Regions from separate parts of the Halalkalibacterium halodurans genome, predicted to be linked through region 1. Evidence: predicted binding sites of a transcription regulator. Region 1 holds the regulator's gene; the other holds the start of a gene.
What was found. Region 1 encodes CtsR, which represses protease genes until heat stress. Its sites were predicted from a motif close to ATGGTCAATAAAGGTCAAACA; they were not measured.

Region 2: a site for CtsR is predicted at 2,472-2,492, ahead of clpP (ATP-dependent Clp endopeptidase proteolytic subunit ClpP). Genes of this name have one in related genera too.

What each region holds. Positions count from the first base shown of each region.
Region 1 is NZ_CP040441.1:137,052-141,266, forward strand. Features, by position in the region: gene FED51_RS00665 (ISL3-like element IS651 family transposase) at 1-540, shown strand, start outside; gene FED51_RS00670 (CtsR family transcriptional regulator) at 1,344-1,814, shown strand; gene FED51_RS00675 (protein-arginine kinase activator protein McsA) at 1,840-2,373, shown strand; gene FED51_RS00680 (protein-arginine kinase McsB) at 2,376-3,446, shown strand; gene clpC (ATP-dependent protease ATP-binding subunit ClpC) at 3,465-4,215, shown strand, end outside.
Region 2 is NZ_CP040441.1:3,698,933-3,703,147, forward strand. Features, by position in the region: gene FED51_RS18120 (sugar-binding domain-containing protein) at 1-449, opposite strand, end outside; gene FED51_RS18125 (glutaredoxin family protein) at 604-849, opposite strand; gene rpoN (RNA polymerase factor sigma-54) at 864-2,201, opposite strand; gene clpP (ATP-dependent Clp endopeptidase proteolytic subunit ClpP) at 2,567-3,151, shown strand; gene FED51_RS18140 (IS1182 family transposase) at 3,460-4,215, shown strand, end outside.

The DNA.
Region 1 (4,215 bases):
CCGTTCCATTTCTGTCGTTACATCTACTGGGCTCTGGAAGGGGTTCGCCGCCGAGTGCAAAAAGCGTTCCATCCGTATCATCGAAAACGATGTAAACGGATCAAACATCTGTTTCAGAAAGAGAGAGAAGGACTGGATGATAAGCAAAAGAAGAAGGTGGAGCGGTACTTAGAGCTATCCCCTGATTTAAGGGAAGCGTATGAGCTAAAAGAACATTTTCGTCAGTGGTATCAAGAAGCGAAGATGCAAGGAAGGGAAGGACGAATGAGCGAGGTGAAACAAGGGCTCTACGCCTTTTACCGAAGAGTGGAGGCGAGCCCGTTAAAGGAGTTCCACCGAGCCATTCAGACGCTGAAGAACTGGCAGACCGAGATCTTGAATAGCCTCGCGTTTGGCTTAAACAATGGTTTTATTGAAGGACTGAATAATCAAACGAAGGTGATTAAGAGAAATGCCTTTGGTTTTCGGCGTTATGATCGCTTGCGAAACCGTATTCTCTTGCATCATCAATTCAAACATCAGACATTCGGGGTAGGATAAGAGGGGCTCGCCCTCCTATGCCACCCCAACATTTGACTAAGAACCCAAAAAGTAAAATTGTTTCTACAAGGAGGACCAAGAGATTTGCGGAAGCAAGGGAGAGACGGACTGAGCGTATACCAACATACGTGACAGGAGGGAACGAGCGTAGCTGACAAAAAAGCGCGCCGGTCATCTGAAGTAGAAAAGGCGCTGAAGAGCGTTGGTCCGAAGGAGCAGAGTCATCGAAGGAAAGCCGATGGTCACACCATGAAAAAGGCGACAAAGAAAAGCGTCATGTCCCCCCTGCGAGACGACCCCATTCTCTTCGTAAACATCGTGAGAAACGACAGAGCGAAACGGTGTGGTAGAAGACCCCCGTAGGAGAGAAAGGGGGAGCCCAAGGACGCTGCCAAGCAGAAAGCACAATCCAGTCGGGTTATGCTTTTTTAGTATGTGAACAACCATACTAAAACTAAGAACTCCAATGGAAGCAAAGTCCCCCAAACGTCAACAGGGGACCTTTTAATGCTACGCTAAATGGATGAAATGAAGTGTTAACAATACATTAGATAGAAAGGAAGCTACAAACTCAGGGAATCTTGTAATATAAGCGAATGGAGTCGAATCATAGATGACGATTGTTCTGCATTAGGAGAATGAAGCGGTGAAAAAAAGGGCAATACTAGCTGATGTGAATTCATTGACACTGAGACAATATGGATTATAATAAAATTAGGTCAAAGATAGTCAAAGTCAATCCAATTGAACAAATTATTTGGAAAAACGTAACATAAGAAAGGGGAGAAGGGGGGCTTTTATGGATGAGGAATATCTCAGATATCATTGAGCAGTACTTAAAAAACATTATATTGCAAAGTGAAAAAGAGCTAATCGAAATTAAGCGAAGTGAACTAGCTGAACAGTTTCAATGTGTCCCTTCACAAATAAATTATGTAATCAGCACCCGATTTACCATTGAAAAAGGATATCTTGTTGAGAGCAAAAGAGGTGGAGGGGGATACATCCGAATCATGAAAGTAAAACCCCATGAAAACTTGTCGCTCTTTGATCAATTAGCCCAGTTAATAGGGAAGGGTATTAGTCAACAAGGGGCAGAAGGTATCATCTCCCGACTGTTTGAAGAAGGGGTAATCTCCAAACGAGAGACACGGCTGATGCTAAGTGTCATGGATCGGGCTCATTATCATACGACGGTGAATCATCGTGATGAAATACGGGCCAATCTGTTGAAAGCGATGATCGAAACATTGAAATATAAAGATGAGCGATAAAACCAACATGAGAGGGGTGGTTTGATTGAAATGTCAAGAATGTCAACAGCGCCCGGCCACACTTCATTTTACCAAAATCATTAATGGTGAAAAGACAGAGTTTCACATTTGTGAGCAATGCGCTAAGGAAAAAGGCGAGCATTTCCCGGGCTCCAATAGCTTTTCCATTCATCAGCTTCTATCTGGACTACTCGACTTTGAACAACCTAAACCGCAAGATCCACAAGCACAACAAACAATTAAACGTTCTCTTACATGCGAAAAGTGTGGGATGACGTACGAGCAATTTGCAAGAGTAGGACGCTTTGGTTGTGCTTCCTGCTATCAAACCTTTAGCCCTAAGCTTGACCCTGTGTTTAAGCGGGTGCATAGCGGGAATGTAGCTCATAGAGGAAAAGTACCGAAGCGAATCGGTGGAGGAATAGAGATTAGACGACAAATTCGTGCACTAAAAGAAACATTGAAACAGCACATTGAACGAGAAGAGTTTGAAGAAGCTGCCCTTGTGCGCGATCAAATCCGTTCACTTGAACGAAAAGTCAGTGGGGGGGAAGGGTAGTTATGTCTTTACAGCGTTTTATAAGTGAGGCCATTAGCCCGTGGATGAAAAAAGATGGCCCCGATTCCGATATTGTGTTAAGCAGTCGAATTCGTTTAGCTCGGAATCTCCAGTCATTCCGCTTTCCGCTCTTAGCCACAATCGAAGAGTCCAAGCAGCTTGTAGAGCATGTTAAAAACCATTTAGCTGAAAGCTCTTATCATACGAACCGATTTGAGCTTTTATGCATGGATGATATGAAGCCCAATGTAAAAAGGGTGCTCGTTGAAAAACATTTAATTAGCCCTCACCTAGCAGAAGAGTCAAAGCACGGTGCGGTGATGCTAAGTGAAGACGAGTCCATCAGCATTATGATAAATGAAGAGGATCATTTACGCATCCAATGTCTATTTCCCGGATTTCAATTAAGCGAAGCTCTCGTGTTGGCAAGCGGTATTGATGATTGGATCGAAGGGAAAGTGGATTATGCCTTTGATGAAAAACGTGGTTATCTTACAAGCTGCCCAACAAATGTTGGAACTGGACTTCGGGCTTCCGTCATGATGCACTTACCGGCCCTTGTCATGACCCAGCAAATTAATCGGATTTTACCTGCAATTAATCAACTGGGATTGGTTGTTAGAGGAATTTACGGGGAAGGTAGCGAAGCATTAGGTAACCTATTTCAAATTTCAAACCAAATGACGTTAGGAAAATCAGAAGAAGACATCGTTGAGGATTTACGAGGGGTCGTTATGCAGCTGATCCAACAAGAGCGGGCGGCACGGAAGCGGCTACTTGAAAGCTCAAGACTGCAGCTTGAAGACCGAGTCTACCGTTCCTATGGGATCTTGGCTCATAGCCGGATCATTGAATCAAAGGAAGCTACGCAAAAGCTTTCCGATGTTCGGTTAGGAATTGATTTAGGTTTACTTAAAGGGGTTTCCGGCAACATCCTGAATGAACTTATGATTTTAACTCAACCAGGGTTTTTGCAGCAATATGCGGGCACTGTGCTTACGGCAGATCAACGTGATGAAAGGCGGGCCGCATTGATTCGGGCAAGACTCAAACTAGAAGACGAATCCAATTAACTTCGGAGGTGGATAGATATGATGTTTGGTCGTTTTACAGAACGTGCGCAAAAGGTGTTAGCACTCGCGCAAGAAGAAGCCATTCGGCTAGGCCATAACAACATTGGCACAGAACATATTTTGCTTGGATTAATTCGTGAAGGCGAAGGAATTGCCGCCAAAGCTCTACAAGCGTTAGGGCTTGGACCGGAAAAAATACAAAAAGAAGTAGAGACGCTAATTGGGAAAGGCCAGGATGGTGCGAAAACCATTCATTATACGCCACGTGCCAAGAAAGTCATTGAACTATCTATGGATGAAGCGAGAAAGCTCGGTCATTCCTATGTTGGAACTGAACATATTTTACTTGGTTTAATTCGTGAAGGCGAAGGTGTTGCTGCCCGGGTATTAAACAACTTAGGGGTGAGCTTGAACAAAGCGCGTCAACAAGTATTACAGTTGCTCGGAAGCAACGAAACAAGTAGCTCTTCTCAGCAAGGAGGCGGAGCAGCGAACGCCAATACGCCAACACTTGATAGTTTAGCAAGAGACTTGACAGCCATTGCTCGGGAGGAAGGGCTTGATCCAGTCATCGGCCGCTCGAAAGAAATCGAGCGCGTAATCCAAGTGTTGAGTCGCCGAACAAAAAATAATCCAGTTCTCATTGGGGAGCCTGGCGTCGGGAAGACCGCTATTGCCGAAGGATTAGCTCAAGCGATCATTCATAATGAAGTACCGGAAACACTCCGAAATAAACGGGTGATGACGCTCGATATGGGGACGGTTGTCG
Region 2 (4,215 bases), 750 kb from region 1:
CCCCCCATTACAGCAATGACATCATGAGGCTTGACCGCTTCCTTCATACGGGCGATACACGCTCGTCCTAACTCGCGCTTCACCCAAGTAAAGGCATCACTATCTCCTGGAACGACAATCGCTTCTTTTACACCTAGACGTGACCTTAAATTCGCTTCTAGATCGCGTAAACCGAGCAGCTCCTTCATCACCCCTTCTAGCTGTTCATAGAGCTTCTCGCCTTCCGCTGTCACATACATGCCCGTCGGTGCAAACATGAGTAACCCTTGATCCTTCAGAAACGTTACTTCCCCGCGTAACACTCGCTCAGAAATCGCTAAACTTGAAGATAAGCTTCGCCGGCCAATCGGTTGCATGAGTCGTATGTATTGCAAGATTCGATAGCGCTTGATCATGATGTCTAGAACGTCTGGCGCTAGCTTACGTTGGATGTCAATTAGTTGATCCATAACAACAAACTCTCCTTTGTACGCAAACCCAACCTATCCGGGACGTTTTTTGACCCTCATAGACATTTTACGTCCCGATTAAGCCAAAAAATAAAGACCATATCCTTATCTTCATTTTTATTCTATCAAGGATACGGTCACTTCACAAGCGATATTAGTTTATTTTTTCAAGAAACCACGTTTTCACTTTTTGTTCGTCAATCATTCCGTAATCAACCTGTTCACCGTTAATGGCCACGACAGGGATCATAAGCTGATATTTTTCAAGCAATTCATCATCTTCGTAAATATCAACAACTTCTAGATCAAACGAAAATTCGTCTTTTAATCGTTTCATTTTAGCTAGCCCTTTATCACATAAAGGGCACTGCTCCTTTGAATAGAACGTCACCTTCAACATTATCGCTATCCTCTCTATCCATAACGTTTTCGCTTTGTGGACGATGGGATCCCAAGCTCATCACGGTATTTTGCGATCACTCGTCTTGAAGCCTCAACGTTGTATTGATCCTTTAAAAGATGGGCAATCTTTTGGTCTGATAATGGCTTCGCTTTGTTCTCCTCTTCAACTAGTTTTCGAACAAGCTTCTTCACTGAGTCACTAGAAGGCCCCTTTTCACCAAACCGACTCGAAATCGACGAGACGAAAAAGCTTTTTAATTCCAGAAGCCCTCGTGGTGTTTGCGCATACTTATTGGTCGTTGCTCGGCTGACCGTAGACTCATGGACGCCAATTTCTTCTGCCACCTCACGCAAGGTGAGCGGCTGAAGAGCACCTTCTTTCTCTTCAAAGAACGCTCGCTGCTTACGCAAGATCGCTTCTGTTACCTTTAAAAGCGTCTGCTGGCGCTGCTGAATGCTTTTCACGAGCCATTGCATCTGATGATACTTTTCCTTCGCATATTGCGCCGCTTCCCCTTCTCCATCCGTTAACAACGTCTGGTATTGCCGGTTCAGCGTAATTTTCGGTAAATAGTCATCCTGCAATAAAATCGTTAGCTCACCTTCAACCCAATCGATCGTCACATCTGGAACAAGGTAGTTTGTCGGCTCTCCCCCTATTTGACTGCCCGGTCTCGGGTCAAGCTGCTGAATGCAATCATACACACGCTGCACATCTGCTAATGAAATTTGTAAGTCATCAGCAATCATCTTCCACCTTTTCTCCGCTAATAGTTCCATATAATGTTCGACGATCGTCTCAGCCAATGGGTCTCGCTGCTTTTTCCGTTGAAGTTGAAGCAGAAGGCATTCTTGAAGAGACCTAGCTCCGATCCCAGCAGGCTCTAAATGTTGTAAATGATACAGTGTTTTTTCCGCCTCTTGATCGGTTAGACCAAGATCCGCTTGAAGGCTATGAAGACTTCTCGATAAATAGCCGTCATCACGCAAACTATAAATAAAATAACAAAGCCATTCAAACTCATTTTTATTTAAAGGCAAATCTCTCGCTTGTTGAATTAAATAGTCACTTAAATTCAGTCGTTCAACATGTAAATAGTCAAAAGGAGATGATTGGCTCCAATCTAATGTCCCTTCTCCTTCTGGGCGCTCTTCCCTCATCATTCTGATATGTTCAGATAGGACACGATCTGACCGATCTTTTAGCTCGATTAACGGGTTTTCAAGAGCTTGTTCCTCAATAAACGCTGCCAAGTCTACTGTTGAATATTGTAATAAGGAGATCGCCTGACGTAATTCATTTGTCATGACAAGACTTGTCGTCTGCTGTTGGAAAAGACCAAATTCCATGTCGATCCTCCTCACTTGTTTTCATCATAGCATATAAACGTCTAACCGCTGACGATTGTAAGCGCTTACGGTAAAATTTATTTTGGCAGATCTTTTAACACTCTACTACATATTATACATGAGGATCGAGATCATGCACTAATAGAAAAACTTTACTTACCTTCAACTTGTCCTGAATAAATGTTTAATTCATTTCAAAAAAGGTAACGATGGTAAGCAGGGATTTATCCGAAGGAAGGTGAATATGAATTTATCCAGGTTAAGACTTTTCATTTGACCTTCTTTGACCTTTTAGGTAATATGTACATAGAAGCGATGAGTAAGGCTTCATCATCTGAGTTAAAAAAATAAAGGAGGCAGTATCTATGAATTTAATTCCTACTGTCATTGAACAAACAAACCGCGGCGAACGCGCGTATGACATTTATTCTCGACTACTGAAAGACCGGATTATTATGCTCGGTACTGCGATTGACGACAATGTAGCCAATTCCATTGTCGCCCAATTGCTGTTCTTACAAGCGGAAGACCCTGATAAAGATATCTCTCTTTATATTAACAGCCCAGGTGGCTCAATTACTGCGGGAATGGCAATCTACGACACGATGCAGTACATTAAACCAAACGTCTCAACCATTTGCATCGGGATGGCCGCTTCAATGGGAGCCTTCTTACTTGCGGCTGGTGCAAAAGGGAAACGGTTTGCTTTACCTAACAGTGAAGTGATGATTCATCAACCGCTTGGCGGAACACGTGGGCAAGCATCCGATATCGAAATCCATACACGCCGAATTCTTGAAATGCGTGAAACATTGAATCGCATTTTAGCAGAGCGCACAGGCCAACCGCTTGAGCAAATCGCGAAGGATACTGACCGCGACAATTTCATGACAGCCGAAAAAGCTCGCGAGTATGGGCTCATCGACAAAGTGATTGAAACAACAAAATAAAAAGAGGCTGGGACAAAACCCGGTAAATAAAAAATAGAGAGGCACTCATCCCAATAAGTTTGGGTGGGTGTCTCTCTTTCCTTTTTATGCTCTGCTAAACTTTGTTGTTGATTTTCGCTACAGGATGCTCGCTTGCCTCGGGCATTGCCTCAGCTTCCTCGGGAAAACCGCCCTGCGGGATCTTCGCCGAATGCTTTTCCCGAAGGCGTCTCGCTCCTTTCGCTACAATCAACTAATTTGTTGAAACCTAAAGGACACCTTCTGGTAAAATTAAAGTAACCACACAATAACTTACCGGGGGTGTCCTTATGTTTAAATATTATAACATGGATCAAGTGATTTTGCCGTTAGATTTAGAAGTAAAGCTTCAGGAAAAGGATATTGCCTACACTGTAAATGACCTCGTGGAACAGATTCCTGATGAAGCCTTCGCCAGTTTTTTGCGTGACACGGGCAGCCCTGCTTACCATCCACGAATGATGATGAAAGTGATTTTATGTGCTTACACACAATCTGTTTTCTCCGGAAGAAAAATGGAAGCATTACTCAAGGATAGTATTCGTATGATGTGGCTGGCTCAAGGATACGAACCGAGTTACCGTACCATCAATCGCTTTCGTGTCCACGAAGACGTAAAAGAACTACTACGTCAGTGCTTCGTCCAATTTCGTTGCCAGCTTGTGCAGGAAAAATTGATAGAGGAAGAAGCTATCTTTATTGACGGGACGAAGATCGAAGCGAACGCCAATAAATTTACGTTTGTTTGGCGCAAAGCGACGGAAAAATACAGTGCAGCTTTGGTGGAGAAATCCAATCAAATGTATGATGAATTGCTGGAAAAGGAAATTATTCCGGTAATAGAACGGGAAGATCAGGAAGAACTATCTCCTAAAGAACTCCACGAGGTCGTGCAAAAGCTTGACGAGAAAGTGGAGGAATTTGATAAAAAAATTAAAGAAAGTGCAGAAGTAGAGGAACGTAAACAACTACGTTCGGAACGCAAAAGATCGAAACAGTACCTCAAACAGTTCAAAGATTTTTTGGCCCGCAAACAAAAATACCAA